DNA from 4 places in the Nonomuraea sp. NPDC049129 genome. Region 4 is predicted to be linked to each of the others. Evidence: riboswitches for the same ligand, from Rfam matches in the RefSeq annotation. Region 4 holds a riboswitch; each other region holds the start of a gene.
The links. A riboswitch is a leader RNA that binds a small molecule or an ion and turns the genes downstream of it on or off. The one in region 4 is predicted to bind cobalamin.
Positions count from the first base shown of each region.

Region 1: linked by a shared signal. The riboswitch ahead of AB0B64_RS38635 (CbtB-domain containing protein) and the one ahead of AB0B64_RS46370 (ABC transporter substrate-binding protein) in region 4 are both predicted to bind cobalamin.
Region 2: linked by a shared signal. The riboswitch ahead of AB0B64_RS35585 (ribonucleoside-diphosphate reductase subunit alpha) and the one ahead of AB0B64_RS46370 (ABC transporter substrate-binding protein) in region 4 are both predicted to bind cobalamin.
Region 3: linked by a shared signal. The riboswitch ahead of cobN (cobaltochelatase subunit CobN) and the one ahead of AB0B64_RS46370 (ABC transporter substrate-binding protein) in region 4 are both predicted to bind cobalamin.

Region 1 covers NZ_JBEZDU010000015.1:259,563-263,515, reverse strand. The annotation lists gene AB0B64_RS38650 (VWA domain-containing protein) at 1-67, opposite strand, end outside; gene AB0B64_RS38645 (histidine phosphatase family protein) at 87-704, opposite strand; gene AB0B64_RS38640 (CbtA family protein) at 711-1,451, opposite strand; gene AB0B64_RS38635 (CbtB-domain containing protein) at 1,460-1,648, opposite strand; cobalamin riboswitch at 1,683-1,812, opposite strand; gene AB0B64_RS38630 (M28 family peptidase) at 1,790-3,340, opposite strand; gene AB0B64_RS38625 (hypothetical protein) at 3,581-3,953, opposite strand, start outside.
Region 2 covers NZ_JBEZDU010000013.1:202,027-205,979, reverse strand. The annotation lists gene AB0B64_RS35595 (SAM-dependent methyltransferase) at 1-414, shown strand, start outside; gene AB0B64_RS35590 (tripartite tricarboxylate transporter substrate-binding protein) at 520-1,485, shown strand; cobalamin riboswitch at 1,490-1,684, shown strand; gene AB0B64_RS35585 (ribonucleoside-diphosphate reductase subunit alpha) at 1,811-3,953, shown strand, end outside.
Region 3 covers NZ_JBEZDU010000015.1:269,463-273,415, reverse strand. The annotation lists gene AB0B64_RS38680 (precorrin-2 C(20)-methyltransferase) at 1-89, opposite strand, end outside; gene AB0B64_RS38675 (precorrin-8X methylmutase) at 95-715, opposite strand; gene cobG (precorrin-3B synthase) at 753-2,000, opposite strand; cobalamin riboswitch at 2,029-2,217, shown strand; gene cobN (cobaltochelatase subunit CobN) at 2,252-3,953, shown strand, end outside.
Region 4 covers NZ_JBEZDU010000023.1:16,509-20,461, reverse strand. The annotation lists gene AB0B64_RS46385 (cytochrome P450) at 1-101, shown strand, start outside; gene AB0B64_RS46380 (SDR family oxidoreductase) at 98-913, shown strand; gene AB0B64_RS46375 (Gfo/Idh/MocA family oxidoreductase) at 1,084-1,947, shown strand; cobalamin riboswitch at 1,955-2,075, shown strand; gene AB0B64_RS46370 (ABC transporter substrate-binding protein) at 2,148-3,116, shown strand; gene AB0B64_RS46365 (iron ABC transporter permease) at 3,128-3,953, shown strand, end outside.

The DNA.
Region 1 (3,953 bases), on a different contig from region 4:
TGAGCACCAGCGCCAGCTTCAGGTCGTCGAGCCCGACGACGGCGCTGAACGGATACGAGACGATCAAGACAGGACCTTCCGTACGTTCAAGACAGGATCTTCCGGTTGACGTGGGCGACCCGCCAGCCGCCTCGCGTGACGGTCAGTTCGGTGACGGACAGCGGCGCGAGATCGAAACGGGCGGCGCGCAGGGGGTCCAGCCCCAGCGCATGGCCGAGGGCCGCCCGGATGGCGCCCGCGTCGCAGACGGCGACCGCCTCGGGCTCCGCGCGTACCGAGTCGAGCCAGCCGGCCACCCGCGCCGCCAGCACGGCCAGGCTCTCCCCGCCGTGCGGCGCCGCGTCCGGATCCGCCAGCCAGCTCGCCAGCGCGTCCGGCTCCTCCCGCGCGACCCGCCCGTACGGCAGGCCGCGCCACCGGCCGTGATCCGCCTCGGCGAGCGCGGCGACCACGCACGCTTCCCGGCCGAGCGCGGCGGCGGTCTGCCGCGCCGCGACACTGGGAGCGACCCACGCCACCGAGCCGCCCGCCACCGAGCCGGTCAGCGCCGAGCCGGTCGCCGCCGAGCCGACCGCCATCGAGTCGGCCACCACCGAAGCCAAGCCGTGTGCTCTGGCCAGGCTCGCCGTGTCGGCGTCCTCATCGGCCAGGGGAAAGCAGGCGGTCCGCATCCCCGGCGTGCTGGCGTGCCGGACGAACAGCACGCCGGCTCAGCCCGGCGAGACGGCAGTCGCGGGTACGGCCGCCGCCCGCCGCGCCGCCCTGTCGCTCACCCACCCGAACAGCACACCGAAGGCCGTCCAGAAGACGAGCTGCGTCCCCAGCGACACGAGCCTGAACTGCCACAGCAACGTGGCAGGAAAGCCCTCGGGCACCTCGTCCACGGTCGGCAGCAGCAGCCACGCGGCGACCACCGGGACCAGGTACGCGACCCCTGCCGTGACCCACCGCGCCCATGGCCCGGCGGTCACCCGGCGCGCGGTCGCCACCGCGATCGCGATCGCGGCCAGGCCGACAAGGATCATCACGACATAGAGGGCGGTCCGGCTGTTGATCGTTTCCGGGTCTCCGACAGCCGGCGGATTGGCCGGATATTTCACGAACGGTACGAGGATCACCGCCCCGAACGCCGCCCCGGCGGCGGCGAGCGCCAGCCCGCCCTCCGACCGGGGACCGACCCGGCCCCGCAGACCCGCGTACACCAGGGCGAAGACCCCTCCCACGGCCAGCCCGTACAGGCCGGTGGCTAGGAAGAGCCCGGCCTTCTGGCCTGGCCTGCTGACCAGCTCCGCCTCGCCGTGGTCATGGCCAGGTTCCTGCGCGGCGTGCGCCTGTTCCAGTGCGATGGCACTGTCCACCTGCGGTTCCCCGAAGGCGAAGGCGAAGCCGCCCGCGATCAATCCGGCCAGCAGGCCCAGAAGCAGGCCCCTGACCAGCAGGGTGCGTACCATGCCGAGGTCTAGTGGCAGGGCACGCCGAGCAGGTGACGCCCGTCGTGCATGAGTTCGTGCAGGTACGCACCCGTCTGCGAGATGGCGCCGTTGTCCATCAGCACCAGGTAGGCGACCAGCAGCAGTACCGGTACGGCCAGCAACCACAGCCGCAGACGGGGGAACGGAATGACGGTAGGAGCGGACAGACCACTCATCAGTGCCTCCTCAGGGATGACGCGTCCCAACAAATGAGGTCACGGAGGCCCAAGCGACCTGGCTCCCGGGATCTACGTCCCGGATACAGTGGCGCGTCCGCACCGGCATCTCACCGGATTTCCCTTGGACAACCGTGAAATCTACCGGAACGTATCCTTTCCTCCCGTTCGCGTCAACACATCGAGGAAGGCTGACGTTGGCGGGGTGAAGCGCGCACGGCTGGTCGCGGGTGCCACTCGCGGCGGGATGGAGCGGAGGTTGGAGGCGTATCGGGCAACGGAGTCGGCGATGGCGTCCGTGTCCACGTCCAGCGCCGTGGCGTTGATGTTGGCGATGGTGTCGCACGCCTGGTGGCAGCAGGCGTCGTAGGCGACCCCGGCCGTCCCGCCGAACAGCGCCGCCTCAGCGGCCGTCTTGATCCCCTCGGCGCCGGTGAAGATGCCGCCGGCCGGGATCCCGACCGCGATGAACGGCCCGTAGTCCGAGCGCCCGTCGAAGTCCGTGCCCACCGTGGGCAGGCCGCGGGAGCCGTAGAACGCCGCCAGCTGCTGCTCGATCTCGGCCGAACCGGGCGGACCGGCGGGAGAGCCGACGTTGTCGGAATTGTCGCCGTCGTACAGCTTGTAGGCGTAGTTCGGCGTGGCCACCATGTCGAAGTTCAAGTACACCCGGATGCGGTCCCGCTGCGCCTGCGACAGCGACCCGACGTACTGATCGGAGCCGAGCAGCCCGATCTCCTCGGCCGCCCAGAAGGCGAAGCGGACCTTGTTCCTGACCGGGTAGAGCGCCATCTCCTCGGCGACCTCCAGGATCGCCGCGCTGCCCGAGCCGTTGTCGTTGATGCCGGGCCCCGCCGTCACGCTGTCGAGGTGCGCGCCCACCATGACGACATTGCGCGGGTCGCCGAAGCGGGTCTCGGCGATCACGTTGTCCGTGCTGCCGAGCACGAGGTTGGCGTCGACCTTGAGGTGTACGGTCGCGCCCGGCGTGCTCGCGAGTTCGTTGCCCACGGCGAAGTCGGCGAACACCATGGGGATCCCGCCCCGCCACTCGCCGATGTCCAACGGGAACGCGTCAGTACGACCCGGCTGGCCTTCGTTGAAGATGATGAGCCCGGTCGCACCCGCCGCGGCCGCGTTCTGCACCTTCGTGACGAACGGGCAGGTGCCGCGCTGGACGAGCGCGACACGTCCGGCCACGAACCCGGCGAAGTCCGCCGCTTCGCAGCCACTGGTCGAGGTCGGCGTGGGGGTGGGTGGCAGCGTGAGGTCCACGCCCTGGACCGGCGCGGTCACCTCGCCCGACGGGGAGGGCTGGAAGGTGAAGAAGTCCTCGTTCGGTAGGTACGTCTTCGCGCTCGGCGCGGTGAGCGCCAGCGTCGGCGGGGTGTTCTCGGCCCAGCTCTCGACGAAGTTGATCGGCTGCCGCGTGACCTTGTATCCGGCCTTGCGCAGTTTGTTCGCCACGTAGTCGCGGGAGGCGTCGTAGCCGCTGGTGCCGGTCGCGCGGATGCCGCCGTGGGCGGTGGTGATGTCCTGCAGGGCTCGCAGGTGCTTGGCGACGTTCGTCCCCTTGACCTGCTTGACCAGCAGCTTGGCGAAGACGTCGTCCAGGCCGTCGGCGTTGGCGGGCACGGCCATGGCGATGGTCACGGAGAGCGCGGTGACCAGGATGGTGATGACTCTGCGCATTCGGATTCCCCCTGTGGGACAGGAACGGGAAGGCAGACGATCCCCGAGTCTCGCCGAACGCGAACGTAACCCGGCCCCGTAACCGTTGAAAAGACCCCCAGTTGAAAGACCCCCGGCGCCGCGCTTGGTGCGGAGAGAGGGCGGCCCCGCGTGGTACATGGGACCGCCCCAGGTCAGCGGGCCGGCCGGGATGAGCGGGTCAGCGGACGCGGCTGAACGGGACCGCCCAAGGCCGGCGGGCTAGCGGACGCGGACGAAGACGGGGTTGGAGTAGAACCACAGGTCCTGCCACGGGCTCTCCTTGCCGTCGGCCGCCGGCTCCATCTCGTCGGTGCTGGTGCCGCGTACCCGCAGGTAGCTGTCGGTCTGCACGTCGCTCAGCGTGTGCCGGATGACGTAGTCCCGGCCCTGCCGACGCCAGTCGCCCGGGCCGAAGCGCGCCACGACCTTGGTGGTGGGGTTGGTGTCGGCGTCCAGGTTGGCGCTCACGCCGCTCACCTGCCCGGTGATGAGGTCGACGCGCCGCACCTCCGGGCGGTCGCCGTTGCCGTTCTTGCCCTCCAGCGGCCGGAACCGGATCTCGACCTCGACGTCGGTGCGGTTGCGCCGGTTG
Region 2 (3,953 bases), on a different contig from region 4:
GATCTGCTCGACCCCGACGAGGTGCTGGCGCAGGCGTCCCGCTTCCTGGACCTGAACGAGCCGGTGGGCGTGCTGCTGGTCTCGATCCTGCACTTCATCCCGGACGCCCGTGACCCGGGCAAGATGGTGACCAGGCTGCGCGAGGCGGTGGCGCCCGGCAGCTACCTGGTGCTCACCCACGCGACCTCGCGGGGACGGTTCGAGGAGGGCGCCACGCCGCTCCACCGGCCCACCTCGGCCGGGGCGGGTACCGACCGGACTCCGAGGGAGATTCGGGCGTTCTTCGGGGACTTCGAGCTGGTCGAGCCGGGCCTGGTGCACGCCCCCGACTGGCGTCCCGACCGGCCCAGGCTGGTCAGCGAGCCCTCGCTGCCGTCGTACCTGCTCGTCGGTGTGGGCGAGAAAACATCATAGTTCTTCCCGACTTTTCGTGATCCCTGATAATGACAACCCTGATGTGTAACAGTGCGTTAAGTGTCAGTGACCTGGGGTAGTTATGGGGTGCGAGGGGAGGACGCCATGCGCCGACGGGGGTTCTTCGCGCTCGGCCTGGCGGTGGCGGCCTGCGCGACAGGATGTGGCACGGAGGGGAGCCTCGGCGGACGCGCCGTCAACGCGGCCGGCCTCTCGGGCCGGTTCGCGATCGTCCCCGGCGCCGGACGCTGGGCCCGCGTCGCCAAGACGCTCGTCAAAACCGCCCGCGACGCCGGTTTCCCGGTCTCCGGCACGCCGCCCGTCACCCGGATCACCGTCACCGGGCTGCCCGCGCTGGCCGCGACCGAGCTCAACAACGGGCTGTCGTTGCTCGACACCGCCACGCCGCTGGCCCGGCTCACCGGCCAGATCGAGGTGGTGGTGGTGCCCGCACACTCCAAGTTCGCCACCTTCGACCAGTTCGGCGCGCAACTGGTCGCCCACCCCGACCGCACGCCCCTGACGGGCGGCCCGCAGGGCGAGCCCGACCACCTGCTGTTCGGGCTGATCGCCAAGGGCCTCGGCGCCGACACCCGGCAGGTCGACTACACCGGTTTTCCCGGCAGCGAGGAGGCCTCGGCCGCGCTCCTCGGCGGCAAGGCCGCGGCGGCGACCGGCACGCTCGCGGACTGGCGCCGCGCCATCGGCAAGGGCCTGGTCAGGGTGCTCGCCGTCTCCAGCGCGCGCCGGGTGGACGGCATCGAGGCGCCGAGCCTGCTGGAGTGCGGGGTGCGGGTGGACTTCGCCGACTGGTGCGCGGCCGTGGGGCCCGAAGGCATGACCGATGACGGCAAGGCCGTCGCCATCCGGCTCTGCGACGAGGTCACGGGGTCCGACTCGTGGCGGGCGGCCTGCCGGGCGGAGGGATGGACCTCGATCCCGCTCAGCGGCGACGACTTCGAACAGTGGCTGGCCTCGGAGATCGGCAGGACCAGGGCCGTGCTCCGCGATCTGGGCATGCTCGACACCGCTGACACAACATGCTGGGGTAGTTGCGCCAAGGGCCACTAGATGTAGGATTCTGATCGTCGCTGGTTCGCCCCTCGGGGCGGAGCAAAAGGGAACCCGGTGCGATTCCGGGGCTGCCCCGCAGCGGTGAGCGGGAACGACCGCCGTCACGAGCACTGGAGATCTCCGGGAAGCGACGGCCAGTAGGAATGATCGACCATGCCCGCGAGCCCGAAGACCTGCCGGCGACGTTGGGGGAGCCAGCCGGCTCCGCCCATCGAAGTGTCCATGGCCTCGAGGGAGGGCCGGGGGCGTCGGCGGCCGTGGAGTCCAGGGCCGCCGTGCTCTCACGCGCCCTCACGGGGATGAGCTCGCGAGGAGAGAGCACGTGACGCAGATCATTGAGGCCGATCACCAGCCGGCCACGGCCGATCACCAGCCGGCCACCGTCGACCGGCGGCTGGCGATCGAGGAGGCCGCCGCACGAGTGATCACCGATCCGGCCAACTCCCGGATCGCCGCCCGGCTCCTGGCCGAGGAGATCGCCGACGAGGCGGCCGGGCACGGCGTGCGGACCTTCTCCGAGTCCATCGCCGCCAGCCACGCCGCCGGGCTGATCCAGGACTCGCTCGCCGCCTTCGTCGGCGCGCACGCCGCCGAGCTCGACGCGCTCGTCTCCGGCGAGGCGGACGACCGCTTCGAGTATTTCGGGTTGCGTACGGTCTACGACCGCTACCTGCTGCGGCACCCGGAGTCGCGGACCGTGCTCGAACGGCCGCAGCACTTCCTGCTCCGCGTGGCCTGCGGGCTGTCGGAGACGGTCGCCGAGGCCGCCGAGCTGTACGGCCTCATGTCCACGCTGTCGTACCTGCCGAGCTCGCCGACGCTGTTCAACTCCGGTTCGCGCCGGCCGCAGCTGTCGTCGTGCTTCCTGCTCGACTCGCCGCGCGACGAGCTGGAGTCGATCTACGACCGCTACGGGCAGGTGGCCAGGCTGTCGAAGTACGCCGGGGGCATCGGCATCGCGTGGACCCGGGTGCGCTCGCGCGGATCCCTCATCAAGGGCACCAACGGGCACTCCAACGGCATCGTGCCCTGGCTGCGCACGCTCGACTCCTCCGTCGCCGCCGTCAACCAGGGCGGGCGCCGCAAGGGCGCGGCCTGTGTCTACCTGGAGACCTGGCACGCCGACGTCGAGGAGTTCCTGGAGCTGCGCGACAACACGGGCGAGGACGCCCGGCGTACGCACAACCTCAACCTGGCCAACTGGGTGCCGGACGAGTTCATGCGGCGGGTGGAGGCCGACGAGGTCTGGTCGCTGTTCGACCCCAAGCAGGTCCCCGACCTCACCGACCTGTACGGCGAGGCGTTCACCCGCGCCTACCGCGCCTACGAGGCCGACGGCCGCTACACCCGGCAGCTGCCCGCCCGGACCCTCTACGGCCGGATGATGCGCACCCTCGCCCAGACCGGCAACGGCTGGATGACGTTCAAGGACGCCGCCAACCGCACCTCCAACCAGACGGCCCGGCCCGAGAACGTCATCCACCTGTCCAACCTGTGCACCGAGATCCTCGAGGTCACCAGCGACGGCGAGACGGCGGTGTGCAACCTCGGCTCGATCAACCTCGCCGCCCACCTGACCGGCGAGGGCGTCGACTGGGCCCGGCTGCGCGCGACCGTCCGTACGGCGGTGCGCTTCCTGGACCGGACCATCGACCTGGGCTTCTACCCGACCGCCGAGGCCGAGGCGGCCAACAAGCGCTGGCGGCCGATCGGGCTCGGCGTGATGGGCCTGGCCGACGTCTTCTTCACGCTCCGGCTGCCGTTCGACTCGCCCGAGGCGCTGGGGCTGTCGACCCGCGTCGCCGAGGAGATCGCCCTGGCCGCCTACGACACCTCCGCCGATCTGGCCGTCGAGCGCGGCCGGCATCCGTCGTACGAGGAGACCAGGGCGGCGGGCGGCGTCTTGCACCCCGACCACTACGGCGCCGCCGCGTCGCCGCGCTGGGACGAGGTGCGCGCGAAGATCGCCGCGACCGGGCTGCGTAACTCGCTGATGGTCGCCATCGCCCCGACCGCGACCATCGCCTCCATCGCCGGGTGCTACGAGTGCATCGAGCCGCAGGTGTCCAACGTGTTCAAGCGCGAGACGCTGTCGGGGGAGTTCCTCCAGGTCAACCGCTACCTGGTGGCCGACCTCCAGGCTCGCGGGCTGTGGACGCAGCGGATGCGCGACGACCTCAAGCGGGCGGACGGCTCGGTCCAGGACATCGCGGGCATCCCCGATGACCTCAAGACCTTGTACCGGACGGCCTGGGAGCTGCCGCAGAAGGCGCTCATCGACCTGGCCGCGGCCCGTCAGCCGTACATCGACCAGTCGCAGTCGCTCAACCTGTTCATGGCCAGCCCGACGATCGGCAAGCTGTCGTCGATGTACGCCTATGCCTGGAAGCAGGGCCTGAAGACCACCTACTACCTGCGCTCACGCCCGGCCACCCGGATCGCCCAGACGACGATCGCGCAGACGA
Region 3 (3,953 bases), on a different contig from region 4:
TCCGCCTCGCCGATCAGCCGGGCCGTCTTGACCGTGACCAGCTCAGGGTCTCCCGGGCCCAGTCCGACCCCGTACATCCGTCCCGTCATCGCCGTCACTCCGTCTCGTTCGCGATGGCGTTGACCGCCGCCGCCGTCATCGCACTGCCGCCGCGGCGCCCGTGCACCACCAGGTATTCCAGGTCGCTGTCCGCCAGGGCCCGCTTGGACTCGGCCGCGCCGATGAAGCCGACCGGCACGCCGAGCACCGCCGCCGGCCTGCCGGCCCCGTCGGCGACCAGTTCGAGCAGCCGGAACAGGGCGGTCGGGGCGTTGCCGATCGCCACCACGGCGCCGTCCAGCCGGTCGCGCCACAGCTCCAGGGCGGCGGCGCTGCGTGTGGTGCCGAGGCGTTCGGCCAGCTCCGGCACGCCTGGCTCGCCCAGAGTGCACACCACGTCGTTGCCGGCGGGCAGCCTGCGCCTGGTGACGCCGGAGGCGACCATCTGCGCGTCGCACAGCACGGGCGCGCCGCGCCGCAGCGCCGCGCGGGCCCGGACGACCACCGAAGGCGACCAGTCCAGGTCGGCGACGAGGTCGGTCATGCCACACGCGTGGATCATCCGCACCGCCACCTGGGCCACATCCGGGGGCATCCCGGTGAGGTCGGCCTCGGCACGGATGGTCGCGAATGAGCGCCGGTAGATCTCGGCGCCGTCGCGCAGGTAGTCGGTCACTGCTGCCTTTCCTCGTATCGGTCGAAGCTGACCGCCATCAAAGCGGTCGTTCCTCGTAGCCGTCGGCGGTGGCCACCATTTGGACCACCCGGCCGCGGGGCAGCCCGCAGCGCCGCTCGCAACCCGCCCAATGCACCGGCGTCGCAGCGGGCGCGTCCAGGGTCGCCACCCACCGCCGTACGTCCTCCTGCACGTCCGCCAGCGACTTGGCGCAGCCGGGACGTCCGGTGCAGGCGCTCACCCCGACCCAGGGCGACGCCGGATCGGTCACCAGCCCTGCCGCGGACAGCTGCCGCACCGCCCGCTCGGCCGCGGCGGGGGACAGGTCCAGCAGGACGACCGTCCGCCACGGCGTCAGCCGTACGGGAACCGCCCCGCCGTCGTCGGCGGTGTCGGCGATAGCGCGTACCTGAGCGGCGGACAGCCGCCCGAGCGGCACCACGGCCTCCAGCGCCACGCGGCCGTCCCGCTGATCGACAGGTCCGGGACGATGGGCCGAGCGGGGAGAGGATGCGTCCAGAGCGGTCGTCGCACGCTCGCCCGCAACGCCGAGGTGGGCGGCGATTCGGGCGGGACCGTCCGCTAACTCCGCGATCCGCCACGCGCCCCGGTCACGATCGGAAAGCCCGCGCTCCCGTTCGTCGAGGAACGCCTCGGCGGCGGCGATCATCTGCCCGACCGCCGCGTCACGAGGCACGACAAGCCCGGTGTCCACGCCCGCCAGCAGCAGTGACACCCAGGCGTCACCGCCCGCCACCGCGCCGTCGGGCAGTGCCGCCCAGGCGTCACCATTCACTGCCGCAGGCACGAGAGTGACATCGGCGGCCAGCTGCCGCATGTCACCCGTGCCGTCGTCCAGCGCGAACAGGAAGCGCCCTGGCAGCCCGGCCAGCCGGGTCCGCGCGCACAGCGCCAGGTCCAGGGCCTCGACCAGGGGTTGCGTGTCCACCAAACCCGCAGGACCGCGGCCGCCGAGCGGCGAGGCGACGATGTTGCGTACCCGTTCGTGCGCGGCCGAGGGCAGCAGCCCGACGCCGGCGATCCGTTCGGCGAAGACGGCCGGCGCGCGCAGGCCCCGCACCTGTACGTTCGCCCGCGACGTGAGCTCGACCACCCCGGAGCCCAGCTCCGCCGCGCAGGCCGCCAGCTCGCGGAGCTGGACGCCGGAGACCGCGCCGCCGGGCAGGCGGACCCGGGCCAGCGGGCCGTCGGCGGCCTCGTGCACCTGGAGCGCTCCCGGACAGGCGTCGGGCCGGACCCGTCCGGAAAAGTCGGCTATGGACACGATGAGGATGGTAACGCCACTTCTGGTGGAGGTTGCTCCTGCCGTAGGCTCCTGGGTAGGCGATGGCAAAGGGAGGAAGCCGGTGCGAATCCGGCGCGGTCCCGCCACTGTGACCGGGGAGCGAACCCCACCGCAGGCCACTGCCCGGCAACGGGTGGGAAGGCCGGGGTGAGCGCTGATCCGGGAGCCAGGAGACTCCTGCCGTCGCGACACCCACGACCGGGGCGAGGACCCCGAGGGAGGATCGTGCCGTGCCTGGCGACAGCCATACCGTCCTGCTGCTCTCCACCTCCGACACCGACCTGCTGAGCGCGCGTGCCTGTGGCGCCGCCTACCGTCTGGGCAACCCCGCCCGGCTCGACCCCGACGATCTGCCCGGCCTGCTGGAGGGGGCCGACCTGGTCGTCGTACGGCTGCTCGGCGGTCGCCGCGCCTGGCAGGAGGGGCTCGACGCGCTGCTGGCCGGGCCCCGTCCGGTCGTGGTGCTGGGCGGCGAGCAGGCGCCGGACGCCGAGCTGATGGAGCTGTCCACGGTGAGCGGCGGCGTCTGCGCCGACGCGCACGCGTACCTGGCGCACGGCGGGCCCGCCAACCTGACCGAGCTGCACGCCTTCCTGTCCGACACCGTCCTGCTGACCGGGCGCGGGTTCGCGCAGCCGGCGCCCACGCCGTCCTGGGGGCGGCTGGAGCGCGAGGCACGGTCACACGAGGGGCCCGTGATCGGGGTGCTCTACTACCGGGCGCACCACATGGCGGGCAACACGGCCTTCGTCGAGACGCTCTGCGCCGCCGTCGAGGAGGCGGGCGGGCAGGCGCTGCCGGTGTTCTGCTCCTCGTTGCGCACCGCCGAACCCGAGCTGCTGGAGACCCTGCGGGCCGCCGACGCGCTGGTGGTGACCGTGCTGGCGGCGGGCGGCTCGCGTCCCGCGACGGCGGGCGCGGGCGGGGACGACGAGGCGTGGGACGTGGGCGCGCTGGCCGCGCTCGACGTGCCGATCCTGCAAGGTCTGTGCCTGACCACGTCCAGGCAGGCGTGGGAGGACAACGACGACGGCCTGTCGCCGCTGGACGCCGCCTCGCAGGTGGCCATCCCCGAGTTCGACGGGCGGATCATCACGGTGCCGTTCTCCTTCAAGGAGATCGATCCGGACGGGCTGACCGTCTATGTCGCCGACCCGGAGCGGGCCGCGCGGGTGGCGGGCATCGCCGTACGCCACGGGCTGCTGCGCCACACCCCGCCCGGCGGGCGGCGGCTGGTGGTGATGCTGTCGGCGTACCCGACCAAGCACTCGCGCGTCGGCAACGCCGTCGGGCTGGACACCCCCGCCAGCACCGTACGGCTGCTGGCCCGGCTCGCCGAAGCGGGCTACGACCTGGGCGAGGGCTTCCCCGGCGTGGCCGAGCAGGACGGCGACGCGCTCATCCACGCGCTCATCGCCGCGGGCGGCCAGGACCAGGACTGGCTGACCGAGGAGCACCTGGCGGGCAACCCGGTACGCATCTCCGCCGCCTCCTACGAACGCTGGTACCGCACACTCCCCGCCGGCCTGCGCACCGGGATCGAGCGGCACTGGGGACCCCCGCCCGGCGAGCTCTTCGTCCATGACGGCGACATCGTCCTGGCGGCGCTGCGCGCCGGGAACGTCGTGGTCATGGTCCAGCCGCCACGCGGCTTCGGCGACAACCCGATCGCCATCTACCACGACCCCGACCTGCCGCCCAGCCACCACTACCTGGCCGCCTACCGCTGGCTGTCGGCCGAGTTCGGCGCGCACGCGATGGTGCACGTGGGAAAGCACGGCAACCTGGAATGGCTGCCGGGCAAGTCGGCCGGCATGTCCGCCTCGTGCGGCACCGACGCGGCCATCGGCGACCTGCCGCTGATCTACCCGTTCCTGGTCAACGATCCGGGCGAGGGCACCCAGGCCAAGCGGCGGGCGCACGCGGTGCTGG
Region 4 (3,953 bases):
TCGGCCGCCGCCTACCCTCGCTGAGGCTCGCCGACGAGCCCATCGTCTACCGCAAGTCCCTCGTGGGCCGGGGGCTGACGGCTCTGCGGGTGACGTGGTGAGTGCCGCGCCGGGTCGGTTCGATGGGCGGGTTGCCCTGGTGACGGGCGCGGGGTCGGGCATCGGCGCGGCGTGCGCGTCGCGCCTGGCCGCCGAGGGTGCCTGCGTGGGCGTCCTGGACGTGCACGCGGCGGGGGCCAAGTCGGTCGCCACCGCCATCCGCGCCAGGGGCGGCACGGCCACGGCGCTCGTCTGTGACGTGTCGGACGAGAAGCAGGTGGCCGAGGCGATCGGTGACCTGCTCGCCTCGTTCGGCCGCCTGGATATCGTCCACTCCAACGCGGCCGCGCTCGACCCCGGCACCTACGGCCGCGACCGCGACCTCGAGGACCTCGACGTCGCCGTATGGGACCGCACGATGGCGGTGAACCTGCGCGGCTGCCTGCTCATGGTCAAGCACGCGGCCCCCGTGATGGCCGACGGCGGCGCGTTCGTCGTCACCTCGTCGGTCTCGGGCCTGCTGGGCGACGTCGCGCACGTCGCGTACGGCACCTCGAAGGCGGCGCTGACCGGTTTCGTGCGCTATGTGGCCACCAAGTACGGCTCGCGCGGCATCCGCTGCAACGCCATCGCGCCCGCACTGGTCCTGACCGACGCGGCCGCGCAGGCCCTCGGCCGGGAGCGGCTGGCCGACAAGGCGGCCGAACGGCTGCTGCCCTGGGCCTGCACCCCGGACGACGTGGCCGACCTCGTCGCCTTCCTCGCCTCGGCTGAGTCCCGGTGCATCACGGGACAGACCATCGTCATCGACTCCGGCACGGTGGCCCACCGCCCTGAACACGCCCTGCGCCAATGGCGCGACGCGGCGGGGTGACCACCGGAATTCCCCGGAGCGGTCCGTCACACGACTGTCTCGATCCCTGTGACGGTTTGTCGTGGCAGGAGTCCCTCGGAGCGGACACCCCTGCGGGGGAGCGGAAGCCCGGATACCCGGAGAACATTCCTAGGAACCGCATTAGGGTTGTGGCGGATCAAGGGGGATGAATGGAGCCGGTGTCGGTCGGGTTGGTCGGGGCGGGGCCGTGGGCGGAGCGCGCGCATGCGCCCATGCTGGTCAACAGCCCGCATCTCCGGTTCGCCGGCGTGTGGGCTCGGCGTCCGGAGGCTGCCGCTCGGCTGGGGGCGCCGGTGTTCGAGCGGGTCGAGGAGTTGTTCGAGGCGTGCGAGGCCGTGGCGTTCTGCGTGCCGCCGGGCGTACAGGCCGAATTGGGGGTGCGCGCGGCGAAGGCCGGGAAGGCGTTGTTGCTGGAGAAGCCGCTCGCCGACTCGCTGGAGAACGCGCGGCGGCTCGCCGATGCCGTGCGTGAGGCCGGTGTGGCCTCCCAGATGGTGCTCAGCATGCGTTATATGAAGCAGGTCAGGGAGTTCCTGGCGCGCTGCGCGGAAATCGAGGCGTTCGGCGGTCACGCCGCGAACATCTCCGATGTCCTGCTGGGCGGCCACCTCTTCGGCACCCCGTGGCGGCTCGAGCGCGGGGCGCTCCTGGACGTCGGGCCGCACGTGGTCGACCTGCTCGACGCCGCGCTCGGCCGGGTGACCGGCGTGCGCGCGCACGGCAACCCGCTCGGCTGGACCGGACTGCTGCTCGATCACGAGGGCGGCGCGGCCAGCGAGGCGTCGCTGTGCATGGCCGCCGCCGGTGACCTGCCGCCGGCCAGTGTCGCGGTGTACGGCAGGACGGGCAGCGCGACGCTGCTGCCCAGTGATGACGACGATCCGTTCGAGACCATCGCCGAGGAGTTCGCGCGGACCGTACGCCAGGGCGGCGGCCACCCGCTGGACGCGGCCCACGGGCTCAGGTTGCAAGAGATCATCGCCGAGGCGGAAGCCCAATTGGGCACCCCTTGACTTAACGCGCATCTGGCGCATTGATAGCGTCTGTCCGACGCGCAGAGTTGCAGCGAAGTCCGGTGCGAGTCCGGCGCTGTCCCGCAACTGTCATAGCCAGGTCGCCTGCCTCCGCGCTGACGTCATCAACCCTCGTGGAAAAGGGTGATCCGTCGCTCTCAAGCGGGTCTCTCGGTTCCGACAGTGTGAAAGGACTTCTCGTGAGGCCCGTACGCACGGCCTTCGCGGGCGCGCTGCTGGGAACGCTCGTTCTGGCCGGATGTGGTCAGACCAGCACTACCACCACCCCGTCACCCGCGAGCCCCACCGGCACGACCGGCACGACCGGCTCGACCAGCTCCGCCGCCTTCCCCGTGACGGTCGAGGCGGGCAACGGCAAGGTCAGCATCGCCAAAAAGCCGGAGCGGATCGTCTCGCTCTCCGCCAGCCATACCGAGACGCTCTTCGCCATCGGCGCGGGCCCCCAGGTCATCGCGGTGGACGACCAGTCCAACTACCCGGCCGGTGTCCCCAAGACGGACCTGTCCGGCTTCAAGCCGAACGTCGAGGCCATCGTCGCCCAGAAGCCCGACCTGGTGATCGTCTCCAACGACATCGACGGCATCGTCGCCAAGCTGGGCAAGGTGAACGTGCCGGTCCTCCTGGAGCCCGCCGCCACCAAGCTCGACGAGGCGTACGACGAGATCACCGACCTCGGCGCCGCCACCGGCAACACCGAAAAGGCCGGACAAGTCGTGACTGGCATGAAGACGTCCCTCGACAAGCTCTCGGCGAACGCCCCCAAGGACAAGAAGCTCACCTACTACCACGAACTCGACCAGACCCCCTACGCGGCGACGTCCAGCACGTTCATCGGGCAGATCTACGCCATGTTCGGCCTCACCAACATCGCCGACAAGGCGCCGGACCCGGCGGGCGGCTACCCCAAGCTGTCGGCGGAGTTCGTCGCCCAGGCAGACCCGGACCTGATCTTCCTGGCGGACGTGAAGTGCTGCCAGCAGAGCAAGGACACGCTGGCCAAGCGCCCCGGCTGGAAGGGACTGTCGGCCGTCAAGGGTGACCAGGTGATCCAGCTCGACGACGACATCGCCTCGCGCTGGGGCCCGCGGGTCGTCGACCTGGCACAGACCATCAGCGACGCCGTCGGCAAGGCGGCCACCCGCCAGTGAGGTCCAGACCGATGTGGACGGCGGGCGCGCTGGCCGTGCTCGCCGTCTCCATGGTCGCCGGGCTGCTCGGCGGGGCCGCCGACATCTCGCCGTGGCAGGTGGTGCTCCAGGCGCTCGACTGGCTGCCGTACGTACACGTGGACTCGGGGCTGGCCCCCGTGGAGCAGGGGCTGCTGTTCGAGCTGCGGCTGCCCAGAGTGCTGGTGGCGGCCGTGGTCGGCGGACTGCTGGCCATCGCGGGGGCCGGCTACCAGGGGGTGTTCCGCAACCCGCTGGCCGACCCCTATCTGCTGGGCGCCGCGGCCGGAGCCGGGCTGACCACCACCGTGGTCATCGTGCTCGTGCCGACCCCGGCCGTCGGCATCCCGGTGGCCGCCTTCGCGGGTGCGGTCGGCGGGGTGTTCCTCGCGTACGTGCTCGGCAACACCGCCGGGCGCTCGGGCGGCACCGCCACGCTGGTGCTCGCCGGGGTGGCCGTCACCTCGTTCCTGACCGCGATCCAGACGTTCATCCAGCAGTTCAAGGTCGAGCAGTTGCAGCGCATCTACTCCTGGATCCTGGGCGACGTGGGCGGCGGGTGGGACCAGTTCTGGCTGGTCCTGCCGTACGCCGCCGTCTCGGCCGTGCTGCTGCTCGCGCACGGGCGGATGCTGGACGTGCTCTCGGTGGGGGACGAGGAGGCCACCAGCCTCGGCGTCCGCGCCGGGCGGGTACGGCTGGCGGTACTGCTCGCCGCCTCCCTGGCCACCGCGGCGGCCGTGGCGGTGAGCGGGCTCATCGGGTTCGTCGGCATCGTCATCCCGCACGTGGTCAGACGGCTGGCGGGCGGCTCCTACC